3 regions of the Thalassospira sp. ABD4_177 genome follow, and region 2 is predicted to be linked to each of the others. Evidence: riboswitches for the same ligand, from Rfam matches in the RefSeq annotation. Region 2 holds a riboswitch; each other region holds the start of a gene.

Region 1 (7,948 bases), 1.3 Mb from region 2:
AAAGCTGCTGGCAGACGGTCGCACCAAGGATGACCTGTTTGAGTTCGTCGGTTTCATGAACATCAACGAAGTTGGCACGCATATGATCGCGGCCGAGATGGTTCTTGATGAAGATGCCATCGATCAGATGAGTGCTAATCTGCGCAAACTCGAAATCGACCTGGGCCCGCTTGGCGATCTGACCGGCGGTCTTAAAGGTGGTGAAGACGTCAAACGCGCACTCGGCGCACTGTTCCTTGAGCTGGTTGAGCTCTGTGAACTGGATGAAGATGACGAAGACGCAGGCGAGCTTTCCGAAGAATCGCTGCTGCTTTTGAACTTCATAAAACGCTTCAATCCGCAGATGCGCCGTCTGACGGTTGCACTGACCGACACCGATGATGATGACGTGTCCTGCGAATACGAAGTGACCAACTGGTAAGCCAAAGCTTGCCGATCACTTATATAATCATGTAGCTAAAGGCAGGGCATCGTCCCTGCCTTTTTCTGTTTCGGAGCCATCACCGTGACCGTTTTGCGATCGTCTGCCGCAGCCCAACGTCTTCAAACCTATCAGGATCGCCTTGCACAAGGCCAAGAACCGATGCCGGAGGCCGCAAGCTTGCTTGCCTGGATCGAAGTGAACTGTGATGGGTTCCGCTCGGTCATGGACTGCGATCTCAAAAGCTGTGCGAAGATCGTCTATGATTTCTCATCAAACGGTGATGTTGTGATCGGCGGTGAAAGCGATCCGGCGCGCCAGACCGAAATCATGTGGCAGCAATTGGCAGATGCCAGTGCACCGGTTGGCATTGGCCGCTATCGTGAAGACCGGATCTGCTATCAGTCCGAACAGTTCAAAAATGATGGCGAAGCCCGCAGCCAGCATCTTGGCATCGATCTGTTTGCCCCGGCATACACCCCGGTATTCGCGCCACTCGATGGGGTTGTGCACAGCTTTGCCGACAACAACCTGCATCTTGATTATGGGCCGACCATCATCTTGCAGCACGAACCGGCGGCAGACATCAAATTCCACACACTCTATGGCCATCTGAGCCGCGAATCGCTTGAAGGGCTCTATAAGGGCAAGGAAATTGCGGCGGGTGATCTGTTTTGCAGCTTTGGGGATATCCCGATCAATGGCGACTGGATCCCGCATCTGCATTTCCAGATCATTTTCGACATGCTCGGCCGGGAAGGCGACTTCTTTGGCGCCGCCAAGCCGTCGGAATGGGATATCTGGGAAAGTATCTGTCCCAACCCGAACCTGATCCTGCAAATGCCAGAAAACGTCACCGCAACGCGGGAAGGGGTATAGATGCAGCCGCGCCTTAAAGCTGGGCTATGGGTGCGCGGGCAGATCGCGATTTGTCAGGCGAACCTGATTACAGCCATGGTGGCACATAAGGGCAATGAGGACGCTGGTGCGGTCCTTTTGAAGCTCAACCGGTTTGAAAGCGGATGTTTCGTCTATTCTCGGGTCACGACACTTGATGGCGATCTGGGCTGGATGCTGGTTGCTGGCGGCCCGGACGGGGGCCGGGAAACCGAATTTGCCTGTGACGATTACTGGCGCAAGCAGGTCGGCTTTGATCCCGATGTCTGGGTGCTCGAGATCGAAGATCACAAGGGGCAGTACGAGCTTGATGCGCCGATTGTTGATTTCTGAAGGGCGCGACTGACACGACTGAAAAGAAAAAGGCTGGCAAATGAATGCCAGCCTTTTTTAGTGCACGACGCGTAAGCGGTTGCTTAGGCGGTACGCTGCAGCAGGTGGTAACCGAAATCGGTTTCAACCACGTCGGACGTCGCGCCAACATCCATGCTGAATGCGGCGGCATCGAATTCCGGAACCATCATGCCACGGCCAAAGAAGCCAAGATCGCCGCCCTGCTGGCCGGACGGGCAGTCAGAGTTGGCTTTGGCGAGTTCGGCAAAATCGGCACCGTTTGCAACCTGATCCTTGAGCGCGTTGATTTCGGTCAGGGCTTCGTCCTTGGTGCGGGTGGCGGTCGAACGGGCCGAACCGGCATACATCAGAAGAATGTGCGACGCGCGAACTTGTTCACTCATAATGGGTCCTTTCTTCCGTCAAAGCTTGCGCCAGACAGATTTTCTGCAAAATTAGAAGTTTATGGTTAACGCCAAGGGTCCAAACCAATGTACAGCCGTATACTCCTGTACATGGGGTTGGGCCCTAGACATTGCCCATGCCTTGTGGCTTGTTACGACAAATCGAACCGAGATGAAAGAGAAGAGGCAGATTGATGCTTGCTGTTGTGTCCCCGGCCAAGAAGCTTGATTTCGAAACCGACGTTCCTGAAATGTCTGTTTCCCAACCTGCATTTCTGGATGACACCGAAGAACTTGTTGATGTCGCGCGCAAAAAAAGCCGCAGCGATCTGATGAAGCTTATGGGGATCAGCGAAAACCTTGCCGATCTGAACTATCAGCGTTTTCAGCATTTTTCGCGCCCGTTTGACAAGACCAACGCAAAACCGGCGATCTTCGCGTTTCGTGGGGACACCTATGTCGGTCTTGATGCGGATACGATGAAGGCCGAAGACATCGATTGGGCCGAAGCCCATTTCCGGATGCTTTCAGGTCTTTATGGATTGTTGAAGCCGCGTGATTTGATGCAGCCTTACCGTCTTGAAATGGGAACGCGCCTTGCCAATCCGCGTGGCAAGGACCTGTATGCGTTCTGGGATGACAAGATTTCAAAAGAAATCAACGAAATCACCAAGGGTCACAAGGATCGCAGCTTGATCAATCTGGCCTCGAACGAGTATTTCAAATCGATCAAGACCAAGGTACTTGATGGCCCGGTTATTACCCCTGTTTTCAAAGAGGTAAAGGGTGGTACGGTCAAGGTTGTCGGTTTCTCGGCCAAGCGTGCGCGGGGCATGATGGGGCGCTATATGATTGACAATCGGATCGAAGACCCGCAAGAGCTCAAGAAATTCAATGTGGATGGCTACAGCTATCAGGATGACCTCTCGACCGAGACGGAGTGGGTCTTTACGCGCATCCACGATCAGTAACGACATAACTATCCGGTGAAGCCCTATGACCGACGAGCATCTTGAACAGCTCGAGGATGAGAATGCCTTACCAGAATCACACCCGTTTTCGGGCTATCTGCGGACGTTTTACCGTGGGCCGGGCCGGTCACGCAGCCTGACCCGCGAGGAAGCCTTTGACGCGTTCTCGATGATTCTGCGCGATGAGGTCGAACCGATCCAGCTTGGCGCGTTTCTTTTGATGCTGCGCTATCGGGCGGAAACCCCTGAAGAACTCGCTGGCATGATCGAGGCCGTCCGGAAGGCGGCCCGTCTTGAACCGGATGAAGAGGGTGAGGACGAAAATCTTGACCGTCCGGCACTCGATTGGCCGTCATATGCGGCGGGCCGAACCCGTGGTTTGCCATGGTTTGTGCTTTCTGCCTTGTTGCTGTCGCAGAACGGTGTGCCAATCCTGATGCATGGCTATAACTCGCATCTGGTCAATGGCATGGGCACCGAGGCCGCCATCAAGGCGCTGAAACTGCCGATTGCCATGTCTGCCGAAGAAGCCAGATCAGATATCGCATCCAAGGGATTTGCCTATCTGCCGCTGCGTCATATGCATCCGAAGCTTCAGGAACTGATTGGCCTGCGTCCGTTGCTTGGTTTGCGCAGCCCTGTCAATACCTTGCTTCGTTTGCTGAACCCGTTGCAGGCAAAATCGGCATTTTTGGGTGTGTTTCACCCGGCGTTCCTCGATGTTCATCGGGAAACAGGCAAGCTTCTGGAATTGCCACGTATTGGTGTGATCAAGGGCGGCGGGGGCGAGGCCGAAAGAACCCCTTACAAGCATGTGGACCTGCGGATGCTTGATAACGGGGAACTCAATGATGTGCGCTGGCCAGCGATGCTGCCCAAAACCGCCAAGGACGGCGAAGAGCAAAGCCCGATATCGCTCAAACATTTTCTCGGTGTGTGGCGCGGCGACGTTGAAGACACGCCCGCCGAAGCCAAGATCAAGGGCAGTGCAGCCATGGCAGCTTTCCTTGCCGGCAAGGCCGACTACATGGACGAGGCCGAAAACCTTGTTCAAGACTGGTGGGACAATCGCGACCGGGATGTTGGCTGATCGTTTGGGAATTTGGCGACGCCGAATGAAAGGGACGGGAAACCGTCCCTTTTTTTCATGTTCAGAACGATGAACCCGGTTCCTTGAGAAACGCTGCTTCCTCTGGCGTTGAGGTGCGGCCAAGTATGTCGTTGCGATGCGGGTAGCGACCAAAACGATCAATGATCTTTTTATGCTTCAGCTCGAACTCGTAATTATGCTCAAGGCCCGGCTGAGAAAACAGATCGACAGCGACTTCGTGGATGATTTCGGATTCTGAATGCATGTATGGCATATACAAAAAGGCTTGCTCTTGCGGCGTTACCAGTTTGCGATCAAGCCCCAAGGCAACCGCTTCCTGGGCCAGCACCAGTGCCATCGTATCGTACGCAAAGGACTGCGGCTGATCGCGATACATATTACGCGAAAACTGGTCGAGAACGATGATTTCGGCCAGGCGCCCATGGGGCGTTGTGCGCCAGGTAAAAAGCTCACCGGCACACGCGGCGGCATGAAAATCGGAAAACCGTTCAGTGATGTGGCGGTCAAGGGACGTGTCCTTGATAAACCACTGTTTTTCTTCGAGTTCCTTGAACCAGAAAACAAGAACCGTTTCAGGTGTCATGATGTTTCCGCCCATCGTAATGCAGGCATTTGAAGCCCGTCGCCAAAGGTGGTGATGATCTTTGCCCGGCGCTCCAATCAGGTCAAGCCGTCCCCCCAAAAGATTATGGCCCCACAACCGGGCTAAGAGTTGACAGCGATCCGCCGCACGTGGATTATGACAGTGTCTTTGGTGTTGATCTGAATGGATCAACTTAAAAGGGAACGTGGTGCGTCACGCGTGACAAGGCCACGGCTGCCCCCGCAACTGTAAGCGGTCCAAGCACTGCATATGCCACTGGGATATACCGGGAAGGCGTAGTGCTTTTCAAACCGCGAGCCAGGAGACCTGCCTTTGACTGCCAAGTGCCTGGCACTTGGTATCAAACTGTTGGACGCCGGGGTGAGCGTCAGGTTGCAGGGGTACACACGGTCTTACTAAGATCCGCAATCTTGCTTCCAGCCATCCTATCGTTCTTTGTCCTGACCCTGCGCGTTGGGTTTTTCGCCTGCGTGCATCGTTTGAGAAAGAGACGATTATATGTTGAAGACTCTTGGAAAGCTTGCAATCGCAAGCGCCTGCGTGCTGTCGGCAACCATGCCGGCCCAGGCACATTTTCAGTTGGCCTACACGCCAGAAGTAAACGTGACCAAGGCCGGAGATCAGCCGGTAAAGCTGATTTTCTGGCATCCGTTCGAAAATGGCCATGTCATGGATATGGCTGAGCCGCTGGAATTTTACGCGATCAATCGCGGCAAGAAAATTGATTTGAAATCAACACTTTCGCCGATCACCTTCACCGGTTCTGCGAACTCGGCCGCGGCCTTTGATGGTGTGCTTTCCCTTCGCCGCAGCGGCGACTATGTCATGGTTGTCGTGCCAAGCCCGTATTACGAGGAAAGCGAAGAACTTTATATCCAGCAAATCACAAAATCCTATGTGAACCGCAACGAAATTCCGACCGACTGGATGGAGCCGCAAGGGCTGAAAACCGAAATCCTGCCGCTGAACCGCCCGACCAACATCATCGCCGGTTCGACCTTTACCGGCCGTGTTCTGAGCGAAGGACAGCCGGTCGCGGGTAGCGAGATTGAGATCGAATACATGGCCGCAGAACCCGATATGGCCAGCAACACACCACAGGGACCAACCGCATCGCCGATGCCAGGTGGTGCTGTGGTGGCAATTTCAGATGAAAACGGGTATTTCACCTTTGGTGTCCCCAAGGCAGGGTTTTGGGGATTTGCAGCACTTGGCAGCGGCCCTGAAAAAGAATTTCAGGGCAAAGAGCTTTCACAGGATGCAGTCCTGTGGGTTCGCGCCTATGATGTGAAATAGGCGAGGGACAAAACAGATGCATATTGTGGATGGTGCGCTGGCACCGGAAGTCTTGATTGGCGGGGGCGTTCTTGCAGTGGCCGGGCTTGGGCTGGGCTTGCGGAAGCTGCCAATCGATAAAATTCCCGCAACCGGGGTTTTGTCAGCAACATTCTTTGTTGCTTCGCTTATTCATGTGCCAGTTGGACCATCCAGCGTGCATCTGATCATGAGCGGTCTGGCCGGGCTGGTGCTCGGCTGGACTGCATTTCCTGCGCTGTTTGTAGGACTTTTGCTGCAGGCGATCTTCTTTGGTTTTGGCGGTTTGACGGTTCTTGGCGTCAATACGGTCAATATCGCGTTTCCAGCCGTTCTGGCGGGGCTCTTGTTCCGCGGCATGGTGTCGCGCAGCAATCCGGTAACAGCCGCTATTCTGGGCGGCATTGCCGGGGCCTTTTCAATTGCGCTAACAACGCTTTGTGTGGCGGTTTCCCTTGCGCTTAGCGGGGATGGCTTCGTCGCGGCGGCGAAACTCGTCTTCTTTGCGCATATCCCGATCATGGTTGTCGAAGGTCTGGTTTCTGCGGCCGCGGTTTATCTGATTGCAAAGGTTAAACCGGCCTTGTTACAGCCCGCAGACCCTGTAACCGATTTCCAATTACAGGCGGCGGCACTTCGCGCAAAGCAGGCCGGTGAGGCATCAAATGGCTAAGGCAGTTATGGTTGCCCTCGCTTTGGGGGTAATGGTGCTTGGCGCTGGGCCGGTGCAGGCACACAAGGTCATCGCGTCGGTGTTTCCCAGCGGCGAGAACATTGAAGGTGAAATCGGCTTTTCAAGCGGGGATATGGCCGAAAACACGCTTGTCGAGGTTTTCGATCCTGAAGGCAACAAGATCGACGAAGTGACAACCGATGAAGATGGTTTCTTTGTCTATACGCCAAGCGGTGATGTTGATTTGTTGTTTCGCGCCGATCTTGGGGCGGGGCATGTGGCCGAAGCGCGTTTTGCCATAAGTGATTTGTCGACTGTCGAAGATGTCGAACAAGCGGTCTCCAATCAAACAGGCACTGCATCACGCGTAACTGCATCCAACTCAAACGCCGCAATCACCCGCGAACAGGAAAAGATCATCGCGACCATTGTCCGCGATGAATTGCGTCCGCTGCGACGTGAAATCACGGCCTATAAGGAAAAGAATGATCTTCAATCGATTCTGGGTGGGATTGGCTATATATTAGGTGCCTTCGGGATCATTTACTACATCGCAGCGCGACGGTTACGAGCAAAAGCACCCAAAGCATGAGCCATCTTTTCGGACATGACCAACCCTTGAACGTTCAGGCGGGGGGCGGCGGACACACGCCGTCATTCATCGGAATGTTTGACCCTCGGGTCAGGTTGGTCGCGGCGTGTGTGTTTGCGATCGTCGTGGTGGCCTTGCATCAAATTGAATTTGCGCTGGGGGCGTTGGCGGTTGCGGCCATCACGCTGAGCCTGACCGATTTGCCGTTGCGCGTGACATTAAAGCGCATGGCGGCCATGGATGGCTTCATCATTGTGATGCTGGTGATGCTGCCTTTTACAACACCGGGTACGCCGATGTTCACTGTCCTTGGTGCGCAAGCCAGTCAGGAAGGTTTGATGCATGCCATCCTGATCGGTATTCGGGCCAATGCAGTTGTCTTGATGATGTTAAGCCTGCTTTCGGGCATGACGCCGGTGGCCCTGGGGCATACGCTTTATCGTTTGAAATGCCCGCCAGCACTTGTGCATCTGATGATGTTCACGGTGCGCTATATCTCTGTTTTGCATGATGAATATCATCGCCTTCGCATGGCCATGAAACTGCGTGGGTTCAAGGCACGCAACAATGCCCACACATACCGGTCTTTTGGCTATTTATTTGGCATGTTGGTGGTGCGCTCGCTGGA
Region 2 (7,948 bases):
ATAACGTCAAACCCGAATGGCACAATGAAACCGCGATGGTCGTCGTCATGGCTGCCAAGGGTTATCCGGGATCTTATGAAAAAGGCACCGAAATCAAAAATGTCCCGGCAGCTGATGCCATGGACAAGGTCAAGGTCCTGCATGCCGGCACCAAGATGGATGGCGACAAGCTGGTCGCGACCGGTGGACGCGTTCTTGGCGTCACTGCACGTGGTGCGACCGTGACCGAAAGCCAGAAGCGCGCCTATGAGGCGGTTGATGCAATTGACTGGCAAGGTGGTTTCTGCCGCCGCGATATTGGCTGGCGCGCGGTTGCCCGCGAACAGGGCTAAACCCGTTTCAAGTAGCGAAATCAAAAGACCGGGTCAAGCAACCCGGTCTTTTTTGTTTATCACATCCATTTGACGGCTCACCCGATACCGGATGTGACAGCGACCATCACTTTCGGTTTCGATATCGGCCTCGACACCAAACACATCTCGTAAATTCTTTTGGGTCAAAATCTCGCGCGGCGTTCCGATTGCGATCAGCTTCCCGCCATCCATCATCGCGATCCGGTCACAAAACAGTGCAGCGTGGTTCAGATCATGCAGGGCAGCCACCACCGTCACCGGCAAATCATGCACAAGTTCCAAAAGCCCAAGCTGATGTCGGATATCAAGATGGTTGGTTGGCTCATCCAAAAGCAGGTAATCAGGTTGCTGTGCCAATGCACGGGCGATATGAACCCGTTGCTTTTCCCCGCCGGACAATGTGTGCCAGATCCGGTCGGTCATATTGCCCATCGCAACCCGTTCAAGCGCGTTGGCAACGATATCATCATCGGTTTCGGACCATGGGGAGAGCAGACTGAGATAGGGTGTCCGGCCAAGTGAAACGGCTTCGCGCACGGTGATGCGATCAATGGTATCGGCCTGCTGTTCGACAAATCCGATCCGGCGCGCCAGATTACGCCGCCCGACCTTGCCCATTGGTTGGTCGTCAAGCAGCGCCAGACCATCAGATGGCGGGCGAATACCTGCGAGCACCGACATCATGCTGGTTTTACCCGATCCATTTGGCCCGATGACGCCAAGGAATTCGGCCGGCTCAACGCGCAAGCTGACATCCCGCACGATCTTTTTGAAACCGACCGACCAATCGACATTGCGGAGCTCCAAGGTCATCGCAAGACCCTTCCGTGACAGAGAATAAGCGCGAAGGCCGGTGCGCCGACAAAGGCCGTAATCACCCCGATTGGCAGAACCTGACCGGGCACAATCACCCGGGAAATCACATCTGCGCCAACAAGGAAAAGTGCGCCGATCAATGCGGACAAGGGCAACAAAAGCCCATGACGATTGCCAACAAAGAAACGCGCCGCATGCGGAATAACCAACCCGACAAACCCGATGGAGCCGACGATGCTTACCATCACCGCCGTCATCAGGGCCGAAACCCCAATCAGAACGACGTAAACACGACGCACCGGCACACCAAGCGATGCCGCCGAATCCCGCCCGAAGGTAAATGCATCAAGTGCGCGCGCATGCCAAAGACAGACCAGCAATCCGACAATGGCGATCGGCAGGGCAAGCGATGCATCAGGCCAGCGCACACCACTGAGGTTACCCAAAAGCCAGAACATAATCCCGCGGGCTTCCTCGGCACTGGCAGACTTTGTAACGATAAACGATGTCAGGGCGTTAAAAAGCTGCGCACCGGCAATACCCGCCAAAATGATCGCGCCAGTCCCGCGTCCTGCCTGCAACGCCAGCAGCGAGACAAAGGAAAATGCCACGACAGAGCCGATAAACGCGCCCACCGACATGCCAAACATGCCCGCCCCGATACCAAGGATGGCAACACTGACCGCCCCCGTGGACGCCCCGGCGGAAATACCAAGCAAATAGGGATCGGCAAGCGCATTGCGCAAAAGCGCCTGCAGGACTGCGCCTGACAAGGCCAATGCCGCGCCGCAGGACGCAGCAACCACCGCCCGGCTCAGGCGATAGTTCCAGACAATACCGGAATCAATCGGATCAATCGCGTAACCGGCACCCCACACATGATTGGCGATGGTATCGATCACCGTGCGGATCGGGATGGATGTTTCCCCCACCGACGCCGCAAAGGCGAGCGCGAGGCCAAGCAACACCAGCGCAGCAAAAGCTGCGCCGGTGCGACGTCCGACGATTGAAGAAAGCAAGGCCGTCAATTGATTTGGCTCTGGCGCAGATCGACAACCGCCTTGGCCATCATTTCAATACCATCGATGGTACGGATGGTCGGGTTCATCGACATTGCGTCAATCACCACGATCCGGTCATTGCGAACCGCATCCATCTGGCTGGTCACCGGATCGGATTTGAGGAACTTCATTTTCAGCTCCCAGTCATCGGCCGGGAAGCGACGACGTTCCATTTTGCCAATTGCGATGATGTCCGGATTGGCGCGTGCGATGGTTTCCCAACCGACTTTCGGCCATTCATCGTCGCTGTCGATGACATTTCGAACATTCAGGATATTGGCAATATAACCCGGCGCACCCTTTTGCCCGGCGACGTAGGGATCAACATCGATTTCGGCGCTTGAGAACCAGAAAAGGGCGCTGATACCGCTACCATCGATGCTTTCGACACTTGCCCGCGCCGCCTGTTCACGCGCGCGCAGGTCTGCAACAAGCTTGTCCCCACGATCTTCAACATCAAAGATCAGGGCCATTTCACTGATCGTCTGATAGATCAGATCCATCGAAAACGCATCAAGGCGCGTGCCATCGCCACCGGTGCTGTTATCCTTGCCGACACAATCGGCCGGCGCGGTATAGACCGGAATGGACAGCTCATTGAACTGCGTGACCGTGCCGACCGCACCGTTCGGGCCGACGTGCCACTGATACTGGTTGGTCACAAGATCGGGTTTCTGGCCAACAACACTTTCAAAGCTCGGATCATTATCGGCAAGGCGCTTCACCTTGGCATTGGCTTCACGATATTCCTCGGCCACCGGATTGAACCACACGGCCGTTCCGACAACCTTGTCCGCCAATCCCAACCGATACAGGATTTCGGTATTGCTTTGACCAAGCGAAACAACCCGCTCCGGCGCCTTTTCAAAAGTCACGCTGCGCCCGCAATTCTCGATTGTAAGCGGATAATCGGTTGCCTGGGCGCCCACACTCATGAATGCCAATCCAGCAGCAATCACCCCGACTGCCAGACCCTGTTTGTTGATTGTAATCACGTCATTGTCCTTTCACGGAGGCAGATCGGAATCCATTTTATGGAATGGAATCAACCGGCCTCATTAAATGTTATGTTATAACATAACATCAAAGTTACTATCGTCAAGGGACTGGCTAGCGTGCTGAAAAATGGCGGGAAATGTTCGGGATTAAACGCCGATGGAATGAGCTCCAACCTGCGCATAACGCGACATGTACCGACATCCTCCGGGGCACCCCGCCCGGTCCGTCGTGTTCATGTCGGCAGGTCTCCTGGCTCACGGGTCACTGCATTTTCTGGCCTTCCCGGGCATTACCCAGTGGCGAAATCAGAAAATGCTCACCGCCTACAGTTGCGGGGGCAGCTTCGGTCAATGATCTGGCAAGGCCAGACCACATCGAATTCCCTTTATCCGAATTTCGGATACCGACAAGAAATTGATTTCACATAGATAACACTGTTCGTCAAGCGCCGCGCGTCCGTGTCAGGCCAGCGTATCGTCACCTTGAATTTGCCATCATTCGTCCCGATTACCTCCACACTGCCCGGTATGCTTTGCTGGCTAACGTAATCATCGGAACATGGTGAAAATGACGACTTCCGTGGAACGCAGACGCTTTTTGAAATCCATCGCCGCCGCTGGCCTGATCCTGCCGGGCATGTCGCTTTATAGCCATGCGATGGCCGAGGTCCCCGGTCTTGATCTGGGCAATGCGCAAAGCTTTGATTTTGCGAGCCTGATTGAGCGCGCCAAGGTAATGGCAACCGAGCCCTACGAAGCACCCGTTGCACCGAACCCGGAAATCGTCGGCAAGATTGATTACGATACCCATGGCAAGCTGCATTACAAACGCGATCATTCGCCGTTTTCCGACGGATCGGGCACCTATCCACTAACCTTCTTCCATCTGGGTATGTATTTCGCCAAGCCGGTGCATATGTATCTTCTGGAAAACGGGCAGGCGCGCGAAGTGATCTATAAGCCCGATTACTTTGACATGCCCGAAGACAGCATTGCCCGCCAGCTGCCGGCCAATAGCGGCTTTGCCGGCTTCCGCCTGCATGAAAATCAGGCGCGCGACGACTGGAAAACCCAGGACTGGGCGGCATTCCTCGGCGCTTCGTATTTCCGCGCCATTGGTGATGAAGGCCAATATGGCCTGTCTGCCCGCGGGATTGCGGTCAATACCGCAACCAACATCCCCGAAGAATTCCCCGATTTCCGACAGTTCTTTATCGAACCGGCGAAAAACCCCGAAGACCCGGTGACGGTCTATGCGCTGCTGGATGGGCCGAGCATCACGGGTGCTTATAAATTCCTGCTTTATCGCGGCGAAGGGGTCACCATGGATGTTGAAAAGCATCTGTTTGTCCGAAAAGACATCGAACGGCTTGGCATCGCGCCGCTGACCAGCATGTTCTGGTATTCCGAACAGAATAAATCATTCCGATTTGATTGGCGTCCGGAAGTGCATGACAGCGACGGGTTGGAACTTTGGACCGGTGGTGGCGAGCGCATCTGGCGACAGCTGAATAACCCGGAAACCATTCGTGCATCCGCCTTTGGCGACCAGAACCCGCGCGGCTTTGGCCTGATGCAGCGTGATCGCGATGTGAAAAACTATCTGGATGGCGTGCGCTATCACCGCCGCCCCAGCCTGTGGGTCGAACCGAAAGGTGAATGGAATGACGGCGCGGTTCAGCTGATCGAAATTCCGACCGACGATGAAATCCACGATAACATCGCCGCCTTCTGGGTCCCGAATGGCGAAGCCAAGGCGGGCAACAGCTATCAGTTCAAATACCGCCTGCATTGGCAGGCCCACAACCCGTTCCCGGTCAAGGAACTCGCACGCGCCACCGCCACCCGCATGGGCCGCGGCGGGGAGCCCGGGACCAATCGCCCGAAAGACGAGATCAAGTTTTCCGTCGAGTTCGAAGGCGAGGTTCTTGGAACCCTGGCCTATGGCGAGTTCCCGGAAGTGGTTGCGACATCCTCACGCGGCGAGATTGTCCGCACCAAGATCGAACCGATCATGGATACCCGCATCTGGCGCGCGGCCTTTGACCTTAAGGCGGCGGGCACCGATCCGGTTGACCTGCGCATGTATCTGAAGCGCGGTGACGCGCCACTCAGCGAAACCTGGATGTTCCAGCACTTGCCGGCACTGGGTAATCAGCAACAGGGTTAACGCAGCGACCCAAAGAAATCCTTCAGAAGCTTGGCGGCCTCGACCTCGCCGATGCCGCCATAAACTTCCGGGCGGTGATGGCAGCTTGTGCTTTCAAACACGCGCGGTCCGTGATCCACCCCGCCGCCCTTGGGGTCATAGGCCCCGAAATAGACACGGCGCAGGCGGGCAAATGAAATGGCAGTTGCGCACATCGGACAGGGTTCAAGCGTGACATACAGATCGCAATTTGGCAGACGCGGTTCGCCCTTGGCCCCGGCGGCCGCCCGGATCACGAGGATTTCGGCATGGGCGGTCGGATCGTTCATTTCCTCGGTCAGGTTGCCGGCCCGTGCGAGCACCTCGCCACTATCGGCATCGACCAGAACGGCACCGACGGGCACTTCGCCGCGCCGGGCAGCGGCACGGGCTTCTTCAAGCGCCATATCCATATAGCTATCTGCACTCATGATCTTTCCATCCCGCTTGTGCCTTGTGACAGGATACTGCCACCTTGCGGCTGATCCTGCTTTTACTTCATTTTAGGGCGTTAAGGTCCAAAGTGCTACCAAGCAGATCATCGGTCAAGCCACCAGCAAGCGATATCAGGGTGGCACACAGCCAGTGGCTGTTTGCACAGAACGCATGGACCATCGGCGTGAATTGCCGTTGCCCTTAAAGGGTTACACAGGTAGGTTCCGGCTAACTTTAATTCTCCAGCACCAAGGTTGTTTTCATCATGAGCACGCGCAAGCCGATCATTGGTATCACTCTCGATTCCGAAGAACCGGGCGGATATTCCAAATTCCCGTGGTATGCGCTGCGTGAAAACTATGCCGGTGCCGTGACCGAGGCCGGCGGCATTCCGATGCCCCTGCCCCATGAGGTTGAGCTGGTGCCTGATCTGCTGGACCTGATTGACGGGCTGGTCGTGACAGGCGGTGCGTTTGACGTTGACCCGACCCTGTTTGGCGCGACGGAAACCCATGACACGGTTGTCACCAAGGATCGGCGCACCAAATTTGAATGGGCGATGGCCGAAGGCGCGCTTGAACGCGACGTGCCGGTTCTGGGCATTTGCGGTGGTCAGCAGCTTTTGAATGTTATTCTGGGCGGATCGCTGATCCAGCATATCCCCGACAGCATTGAAAACTGCCTGCCCCATGAACAGCCAAACCCGCGCAACGAGCCGGGCCATGATGTGACGGTTGAACCGAATACGCTTCTGGCCAAAATCGTTGGTGATGTGAAAACACTGTCGGTCAATTCCGCCCACCATCAGGCGGCTGAGGGGGTTGGCCCGGATGTGATCATCAATTCCTATGCGCCCGATGGCGTGATCGAGGGGATTGAGCATCCGAAATATCGTTATTGTCTCGGGGTCCAGTGGCATCCCGAATTCCATATCAGTTCGGGCGATGCGAAGATTTTCGACGCCCTGATTTCCGAGGCCCGCAAATGAGCGACAAAAACACCACCCCGGATGACAACAAGCCCGAACGCATTGCCAAGCGCATTGCGCGATCTGGTGTTTGTTCCCGACGTGATGCCGAACGCATGATCGCCGAGGGGCTTGTGCGCCTGAATGGCAAGAAGCTTGATACCCCGGCCGTAACCGTGACCGACGAAGACGAGATCATCGTCGATGGCAAGCCGCTGCCCGAAAAGGAAAAGCCGCGTCTTTGGCGCCTGTTTAAAAAGCGCGGTCTGGTCACCAGCCACCGCGACGAACAAGGCCGCGATACGGTGTTTGAGCATCTGCCAAGCTATGTGCCGCGCGTGATTTCGGTCGGCCGACTTGACCTGAACTCCGAAGGGTTGCTGTTGCTGACCAATGATGGCGAGCTTGCCCGTTATCTCGAACTGCCCGCCACCGGCTGGGCACGCCGGTATCGTGTGCGCGTGCATGGTCAGATTGACGAAGCCAAGCTCAAGCAGCTTGAAGACGGTGTCACGGTCGATGGGGTTAATTACGGCTCCATCCATGCCGAAGTCGACGTTCAGAAAGGCACCAATGCCTGGATGACGGTGACACTTCGCGAAGGCAAAAACCGTGAAATCCGCCGTGTCATGGAACATCTTGGCTGGCCGGTGACGCGATTGATGCGTGTGTCCTATGGCCCGTTCCAGCTGGGCAATCTGGCCCCAGGCGAGTGCGAGGAAGTCACCGGCAAGGTGATGAAAGAACAGCTCGCCGCCTTTTTCAAGGGGGACTATTCCAAGGTTTCCGAAAAGAAATCGGTCGCCCGTGGCGGTACCGCGCGCCCGAAGGCACCCCGCACCGTCTTTGGCCAACCGGCCCAGCGCAAACGCCCGCAAGGCGGTCCCGATGCCAACGCAAAAGCCGATGACGCCACCGAGCAGCGCGAAACCCGCGAACGTTCGGGAACGGCTCGCAAGGGTCCGCGCATCGGTGCCGCACCGCGCGCAGGTGGCCGTGGCAAAGCTGCATCCGGGTCAGGTCGGCAGGAACGTGACATGCGCGAAGAACGCGGATCCGCACGCCCGACCAACAAGGGCCGCGGCCGTTACAGTGCGGACGGCAAGGCTACCGGTGGCCGTGATGGCGGT
Region 3 (7,948 bases), 790 kb from region 2:
AACGGATATCGCAAAACCGGTGGTATTCAAAATCAGTTCCGCATCGGTTTCGCACAGCCAGTCTTCAACCAATGCTGCGGCCACCGGGTCCTTGAGGCTGGCGACAAAAATCGGCAATGGATTCAGACCGTTGGCACAAAGTTCCTCAACCAGCGCGTCAATGACATCCAGATTGGCGGCCTGCACCAGCGATCGATAAAAGACAATTGGTGTAACCGGTTGATTTTCAACCCAGTTCGCCCTGATGTCATCAAGGCTTGCCTGTGCCTTTCCCGGCCAATAGCCGCCAGCCTTGACCAGCGGGGCGGCGGGTGACCAGTTCCAATTCACATTTGAATTCAGGTTTTCGTATATAAGACGCAGTAAATTCTCGGAGTTTTGTGGTCCACCCTCGATCAGATAGCGCCAGATATTCTGGTATTCACGCCCCTTGGCGGTCGAAAGCGACAACAGCTCCGCATCAGGTTGATCATCACCGGGCAACAGGACCAAGGGAATGTCCTTGGCGCGCGCAAGAGCAACCAGTTGTTCGATGCCATAATCCCAATAGCCACACCCGCCGAGAATGCGCACGATGATGAATTTGGCATCGCAAAGCACATCGTCGATATAAAGATCGACCGACATGTTGTGACCAAGCTGAAGCAAGCTTGCCAGTCGCAAGGACGGAACCGCGTCATGATATGCATCGACCAGACGCCCCTGCGCCCCGGCAAGACAGGCCAGTTCGGATTCAGCCGCCGACAGGATCACCACATCACCGGGTTGCTGTCCAAGGTCCACGGCCTCACTGCCATCGGTCACCATTCCGGGCTGAGCTGCCAAAAGATGCATCGGTTCTTTCCGTTTTTTTGAGGCCGTTTTTTTAAGGCCGTTTTTTTAGACCACTTTTCAGATGATGTTTCACATGAAACAAAACGTGAACAAACCGGCTTATGCCCCCTTTATTGCGGCCTCGATGGCGGCACGGTCGAGACCATGCAAACCAATCACCACCAGTTCCGACCGGCGAGTTTCCCCGTCTGCCCACGGGCGATCGAAATAGCGCTGGAACCGTTCGCCAACACCCTGCACCACATGGCGCATCGGTTTGCCCGGCACATCAAGGAACCCCTTGATCCGCAGGACATCAAACTGCCGCACGACATCAATCAGGCGCTTTTCAAGGGCTGCCGGATCGCTGATCGCATCAAGGGCGACAACAAAGCTGTCAAAATCGTCATGATCATGTTCGTGACCATCGTCATGATGGCTGGGCCGGCTATCAAGATCGTCCTCAGCGGCGGCACCAAGGCCCAACAGGATGGCATTCTCAACCCGCGAATGATCGGTCGCGATGATCTTGACTGACGGCTTTTGAAGCTCCGCCCTGATATCGGCTTCGACCTTGCTGCGTTCGGCATCGGTGAGAAGATCGGTTTTGTTCAAAACCACCATATCGGCACAGTGAAGCTGTTCTTCGAACAGTTCTTCAAGCGGGCTTTCATGATCAAGATTGTCATCAGCTTCGCGCTGGGCCTGAACCGCGTGGTGATCATGGGCAAACAAACCATCGCGGAGTGCGGCCCCGTCCAGAACAGCCACCACACCATCAACCGTCACGCGCGACCGGACTTCGGGCCAGTTAAACGCCTTTACCAAGGGTTTTGGCAGGGCAAGACCAGATGTTTCGATAACAATATGATCTGGTGGCGTATCACGATCAATCAGGCCTTGAATGGTCGGCAGAAAATCATCTGCCACCGTGCAACAGATGCAGCCATTGGCCAGTTCAACCACGTCATCTTCTGCGCACCCTTCGATGCCACAGCCATTGATGATGCCGCGATCAACACCAAGATCGCCAAATTCGTTAATGATCAGCGCAATGCGTTTACCATCTGCATTTTCCAGCATATTGCGGATCATGGTTGTTTTGCCTGCACCGAGAAAACCGGTAATGACGGTTGCCGGGATTTTGCCCAATTGTGCCATTTCTGAAATCCTTAAAAATCAATTCTTTGTGTTGCTATATGTTGTTATTTGACTTGCATCGGAATGCCGGCCACCACAAGGGTGACCTTGTCTGCCAGCTCCCCGATGCGTTGATGCAGGCGCCCGGCATGATCACGAAAACTGCGCGCCATTGCATTTTCCGGCACGATGCCAAAGCCGACCTCGTTTGACACAAAAAGGACCGGCACGACAAGTGTTGGCACCAGTTCACAAAGTGCTGAGATCTCGGCATCAATATCGCGATCTTCGAGCATCAAGTTGGTCAGCCACAAGGTCAGGCAATCGACCAGAACCGGCTTGCCACCGGCAACATTACAGGTCCGAAGTGCTGCGCACAGTTCAAGCGGTTCTTCGATGGTGTGCCAAAGATCGCCGCGCGATTGTTTGTGAAGATCGATGCGGTTGGCCATTTCATCATCCCAGGCCCGTCCGGTTGCGATATAGGTTCCGCCGCCCGCGTGATTGATGATGTTTTCGGCAAACCGGCTTTTACCGGAGCGCGCCCCGCCAAGGATCAGATGCGTCCCGCCAAGGGGTGCTGTGGGGGGTAAAGTCTGGGTCATCCCGTTTATTCCTCGCCATGGCCTCCCACCGAGGCCCGATTGCGTCGCCACCATCAAAAGAATAGTGACACCTTCGGCAGGTTTCCTGGCTGCGGGCATGAAAGCGATCCGCCTTCCCGGTTGCCCGGTGGCTGGTCTGGCGCCATCGCGCCGACCCGGATCTCCCAACCCGATACAGTTGCGGGGGCAGCATCGGCCTTGCACCGATTTCCCATCACCGAACGGTGCGCCGAACCTATCAGGTTTGCCAAAAATGCCAAAGGTCATTCTGGGGACTTAACCCTTCGTTGCGCACACACCCTAATCGGAAGGTCAGTATTTGTAAGAATTGTCTGCTTGAGAGGTCATACCATTTCAGCCAACATCAAAACCGTTGCGCTGGAATCAGAGACGGAAAAATCCGCAATCTGGCGAAAACCCGGGATTGAAAAGCACAAAACCCGGCTGGCAGCAGAAAAATCTGCGCCGAAACTCTTGGGGTAAACTGGAAGTTTGCAAGAACACATGGCTATACGCTCTCACCTATCGAAAATCCGACAGTTGAATGCGCCAACCTGGACCACGTCCTCTCGCAAGGACATGTGGTTGGGTTTGCTTGGTCGTTTGAACAGCCCAAACCCGTCCTTTCAGGACTTTCTTGAGGAATACGCCAACGAAGGCGAAATCACGCTGGCACGGCGTGATGTCCGGGAAATCTTTGCCAAGGATGCTTCAAAGGGCGTGATCGCGACCATCATCTGGTCGCACGAACGGGGCATTCGGGTGAATGCGCTATCGCTGCTTGTGCGCGATATGTCGACCCTTGTGACCCTGATGTCGATTGCCGATTTCGGACAGGAAGAACTGAACGAACTGCTTTCACAGCCAGGCATTTCTGTTCCGACCGCAAGCAAGATGCTGTCAGCCTGTGGCAAAACCTATTGCGGCATGCCAGCCGCCATCATTGACGACACCATCATTCAGGTCATCGAAAGCGCATCCTTTGCTGGCGATTTCCCGAATGTCGCCAAGCTCCGTGCAAAATCACGCAGCCGGCCGGTACCGTATTATCAGGCCTATCTGCGGGATGTTTTCGATATTTGCCAAAAACATGACCTGAGCCCGGACATGGTGGACCGCTATCTGGCCGAACATGCCCTTGATGACATGGCATCAGACGTCGAACTGGCTTCTGCGTAAAAGGCTTGCTTAAAATCGCTGATTAACGGCTGTCACACGCCAACCGGGTTCTTCGACCTCGTCGATATATTCAAGCGTGGTCAAACCCAAAGTATCGACATGAAACGCCAGTGCCGCTTCAAGCGACAGGCCAAGTGCGTTGGCCAATACGGCACGCACCGTGCCACCATGAAGCACAGCGACAATATCACGCCCGGCGAACGCATCGTTTAATCGCCCGAATACTGGCCCGACGCGCCCGACAACATCGGCAAAGCTCTCACCTTTCGGGGGATGCTGACGGGCAAAGTCCGTCCAGAAACGCGTTGTTTCGCCCTTGGGCAAGTCGTTCCAGTTTTGCAGCTCCCAATCACCGAAATGCTGTTCGGCAAAACCGTTTTCGCCCTGTGGGGCGACGTCGATATCCATGAAACTCTGCAGGCTGCGGGCCGTATCGTGGGTCCGCGACAGGTGGCTGGCGACCCAGACCGCATCCCTTGGCAACTGCCCGGCAAGGGATGCGAGCGCCTGTTGATCCGTCAGATCGGCGGGCATATCGCTTTGACCATAGACCAGTCGTTCGGGGTTTTTGACCGGGGCATGGCGCACCAACCACCAGCGTGTTGTTCTCATTCGGTTTATGACCCCTTCTTCTTGTACCAAATCATCAGATGACGGCGATGAAGGCAATTGCGACAAAAAGCTCGCTTACCAATTGGGTGGCGCCCAACACATCCCCTGTTTGACCACCGATCTGCCATTTCGCCACCACCGCGACAAGACCAACAGCCAGGACCGCGCCCGCCAGAACCGCAAGGGTCGCAATCAAGCCCGCCAAAACGAATGACAGGATGGCAGCGATAATCACAGAAAGGCCAACCATCACCCATTTTGGTGATCCCGCACCTTTGCCCAAACCATTGTCACGCGCCGGCGGCAAAACATGCATCACAACCGGTATGGCTGCGCGGGATGTTATGGCCATGACCAGAAACAGGATCGCCGCCTGCCCACTGTCACCGGCTGCAGATAACAGAACGATGCGCAGCCCAAAACACAGGATCAGGGCAACCACACCATAAGTCCCAATATGGCTGTCGCGCATGATTTCGAGTTTGCGCGCGCGCTCAAACCCACCGCCAAATCCGTCCGCGCAGTCGGCCATGCCATCTTCATGCATCGAGCCCGTCAAAAGCACCATGCCTGCCAAGGCGATGATTGCAAAAATCAGGAGGTTGTCCGTCAATTGATAGACCAGCATTGCCGGCAATATGGCAAACCCGGCCAGCAACAACCCGACCAGCGGCCAGGACCATACCGATCTTGCGATCAATTCGGGGCAAAAGTCGTGAATACCGGTAACCGCTACCCGGCTCAGCAACGCCAGCGCCCGCCAGAAATCAGAGATCGGAGATGTCTTGATCGTGGTCTCAGATCCTTTGCCAATATACGCATCCGCGCCACTGCCGGCCCTTGAATCTGCGCTTTGCATATTTGTTTCGTTTTGGTTATGATCTTTGGACACCATAAATTTCCGATTTTCAAACTGGCAATCTGTTGCGCCCGGGCCTAGTTTGGGCTGACTTCCTGAACCGCTTTAAACAATTGGTTTCCGAGCCTAATCCTTACCATCGCGGAAGCCAAGCGGAACACATCAAGCACCGATGCCGCCAGCCGGAGACCCACATGTTCAACCCGAAACATCCGCCGCAAAATCTTGCGGAAATTCGCGCCCTTCTCGCAGAACTTCCCGATGTCGACCAAGAGGCGCAGGCCGCTGTTGCCGCGCGCGAACCGACATTGACCAAGCCTGCCGGGTCGCTTGGACGGCTTGAGGATTTCAGCAAGTGGCTGGCCGGTTGGCAGGCCACATCACGCCCGCGCATGTCACGCCCGCGCGTAACGGTCTTTGCCGGCAGTCATGGTGTGGTCGACCAGGGCGTCTCGGCCTTCCCCGCCAGTGTGAACCAGCAGATGGTGGAAAACTTCATCAATGGCGGGGCGGCAATCAACCAGATTTGCAAATCGGTCGATGCGGAACTGCGCGTGATGGAAGTCGCCCTTGAAATTCCGACCAACGATTTCGCCACTGAGCCGGCAATGGATGACGAAGGCTGTGCAGAGGCGATGGCCTTTGGCATGAGCGCGATTGAAAAGGGGCTCGATTTGTTTGTGCCCGGGGAAATGGGTATTGGCAACACCACCGCAGCCGCGGCAATTTCGCACGCGCTTTATGGCGGCGATGCCGCAGACTGGACCGGACGCGGGACAGGGATTGATGATACGACCCTGGGCCGTAAAACCCGCGTGGTGGGCGATGCCATCATTCTGCATAAAAACCAGATGCATGACGGGCTTGATGTTTTGCGCTGTGTCGGGGGCCGTGAAATTGCTGCCATGGCCGGTGCCATCATTGCCGCACGTTTTTCACGGGTTCCGGTCTTGCTTGATGGCTATGTATCCTGTGCGGCGGCGGCGGTATTGGCCGCGATGCGCAGTGACGCCCTTGATCACTGTCTGGTCGGGCATGTATCGGCAGAACCCGGTCATGCACGCCTGATCGAGAAGCTCGGCAAGGAAGCGCTGATCAATTTTGGCATGCGTCTTGGCGAAGGATCGGGAGCAGCCCTTGCCATCCCGCTTTTGCGCGCATCGGCAGAATGTCACACCGGCATGGCGACCTTTGAGAAAGCCGGGATTGATGGCAAGGAAGACGACTGATTTCCGGTTTCGGTAGACCAAAAACCAATAGCGCCGGTAACGGCGCTATTTTTTTGTCCGTTCGTTCATCAGATGCTCGACATGGCGGCCCTGGAACATGGTGATGTTGATCGAATGGCCAAACTTGATGGCCCGTTCGTCATCACAGCGGCACAGAATGACGCGGGTATCCCCCGATTCTGCCACAGCGGCGCGCATCGTTTCACGATGTTCGTCATCCATGTTTTCCATTTCCGGATCCCACAGCATCTTGATCATATCAACGCCAAGCTTGTTGCGGTTGATATAGGGCAGGGACAGATGGCTGATGCCATCAATACAGATGCGATAACCACGATCACGGCAGAAATCACGGGCAAAGAAGAACGCCCCAAGATCGGCAAAGATATCGATTTTTTGCAGCTCAAGCACGATGGTGCCGCGCTGACCGGCCTTGACGTTACTGTCAAAGGTCAGGAAATCCGGCGACAGCAAGGTGGAGACATTCAGATTGATACTGACCGAGCCAGTCACCGAGGCGTCATTCGATCGCGTCAGAAGCGACAACATCCGACGATCAAGAATTTCGGTCAGATGCTGAAACAGCCAGCGGTTTGACAGCACGTTGACGTCAGGCAACAGAGTTTCCTGCAAATCCTTGATCGAAATGAACAATTCATGGAACACCGGCGTTGGGTGCGCATCACCGACCACAGCACAAATTGCCTGGCGGCGCATTAGATTGGACAGATCTGCACGGCGAAGGGATTCATCAATGCGCCCCAGAATTTTCGGGGTGAGCGGCGCGCGATCATCGCTGAGTTCCGGGTGATCATTGTGGCGTTCGGCGGCCTTGCTGATGATTTTGGGCCGATTGGCGTTGGCGCGCACCAGCATCTGGGTCAGATGCAGGAATTCCTTATATTGCTGACCGACATCGTAATAGTCGGTGAAGGTTGCGGGTGCACCGCTTTCATCCTTGCCGTCACTGATGAGCGGGTCGTCATTAAACAGGAATTTCAGCCGGAAGATGACGGCATTGACCTCGTCCATCTCGGCCGCATCAAAAATGAAAATCAGATCCTGGTTCGACAGGGTGAAAATGCGTCCGGTGACTTCCGGCACGATTTCTTCAAAGGCGCCAATGGCTGTCCGGATGTGATGGTCACGCCGGTTAAAGGGCAACAATTTGGAAAAATGCACATGGATCGCACCAACACCTTCCTTGCGCCGCTCAAGGCGTCGCACATAGTCAACGAGAAAGGCTTCGGGCGATGGAATTGAGCTATCAGACATGAATGCAATAACCAGAAGATTGTTTTGACGGAATCACAGCCGCTAATCTGCCCGAACCACGATAACGCCCGTCCATTAACAGGTTATGTATTAGCATTCATAACCTTTGAAACCAAACGTGAATATCGGGCAATTTCAGACATATCGAGGAAACGATAAGTCGTAGCTTTCCGCCAACCAAGCTGCTAGTTTCAGCCCGTTTTGATGTCAGAGCGATAAGGTTAAAGACGATATGT

Evidence for each region. A riboswitch is a leader RNA that binds a small molecule or an ion and turns the genes downstream of it on or off. The one in region 2 is predicted to bind cobalamin.
Region 1: another riboswitch for cobalamin. It lies ahead of ACXAF0_RS12090 (DUF4198 domain-containing protein); the one in region 2 lies ahead of ACXAF0_RS05910 (ABC transporter substrate-binding protein).
Region 3: another riboswitch for cobalamin. It lies ahead of cobU (bifunctional adenosylcobinamide kinase/adenosylcobinamide-phosphate guanylyltransferase); the one in region 2 lies ahead of ACXAF0_RS05910 (ABC transporter substrate-binding protein).

What each region holds. Positions count from the first base shown of each region.
Region 1 is NZ_JBSWWO010000001.1:2,631,708-2,639,655, reverse strand. It holds gene ACXAF0_RS12125 (hypothetical protein) at 1-421, shown strand, start outside; gene ACXAF0_RS12120 (peptidoglycan DD-metalloendopeptidase family protein) at 506-1,300, shown strand; gene ACXAF0_RS12115 (DUF1491 family protein) at 1,301-1,651, shown strand; gene ACXAF0_RS12110 (peptidylprolyl isomerase) at 1,735-2,055, opposite strand; gene yaaA (peroxide stress protein YaaA) at 2,250-3,026, shown strand; gene ACXAF0_RS12100 (glycosyl transferase family protein) at 3,052-4,116, shown strand; gene ACXAF0_RS12095 (DUF924 family protein) at 4,178-4,720, opposite strand; cobalamin riboswitch at 4,873-5,069, shown strand; gene ACXAF0_RS12090 (DUF4198 domain-containing protein) at 5,240-6,037, shown strand; gene cbiM (cobalt transporter CbiM) at 6,054-6,728, shown strand; gene ACXAF0_RS12080 (cobalt ABC transporter permease) at 6,721-7,320, shown strand; gene cbiQ (cobalt ECF transporter T component CbiQ) at 7,317-7,948, shown strand, end outside.
Region 2 is NZ_JBSWWO010000001.1:1,289,844-1,297,791, reverse strand. It holds gene purD (phosphoribosylamine--glycine ligase) at 1-332, shown strand, start outside; gene ACXAF0_RS05920 (ABC transporter ATP-binding protein) at 366-1,166, opposite strand; gene ACXAF0_RS05915 (FecCD family ABC transporter permease) at 1,163-2,197, opposite strand; gene ACXAF0_RS05910 (ABC transporter substrate-binding protein) at 2,194-3,225, opposite strand; cobalamin riboswitch at 3,452-3,652, opposite strand; gene ACXAF0_RS05905 (OpgD/OpgG family glucan biosynthesis protein) at 3,797-5,398, shown strand; gene ACXAF0_RS05900 (nucleoside deaminase) at 5,395-5,847, opposite strand; gene ACXAF0_RS05895 (gamma-glutamyl-gamma-aminobutyrate hydrolase family protein) at 6,117-6,839, shown strand; gene ACXAF0_RS05890 (pseudouridine synthase) at 6,836-7,948, shown strand, end outside.
Region 3 is NZ_JBSWWO010000001.1:503,437-511,384, reverse strand. It holds gene cobN (cobaltochelatase subunit CobN) at 1-834, opposite strand, end outside; gene cobW (cobalamin biosynthesis protein CobW) at 934-1,974, opposite strand; gene cobU (bifunctional adenosylcobinamide kinase/adenosylcobinamide-phosphate guanylyltransferase) at 2,019-2,558, opposite strand; cobalamin riboswitch at 2,617-2,807, opposite strand; gene ACXAF0_RS02405 (hypothetical protein) at 3,063-3,737, shown strand; gene ACXAF0_RS02400 (histidine phosphatase family protein) at 3,747-4,349, opposite strand; gene cobS (adenosylcobinamide-GDP ribazoletransferase) at 4,384-5,208, opposite strand; gene cobT (nicotinate-nucleotide--dimethylbenzimidazole phosphoribosyltransferase) at 5,403-6,437, shown strand; gene ACXAF0_RS02385 (EAL domain-containing protein) at 6,483-7,712, opposite strand.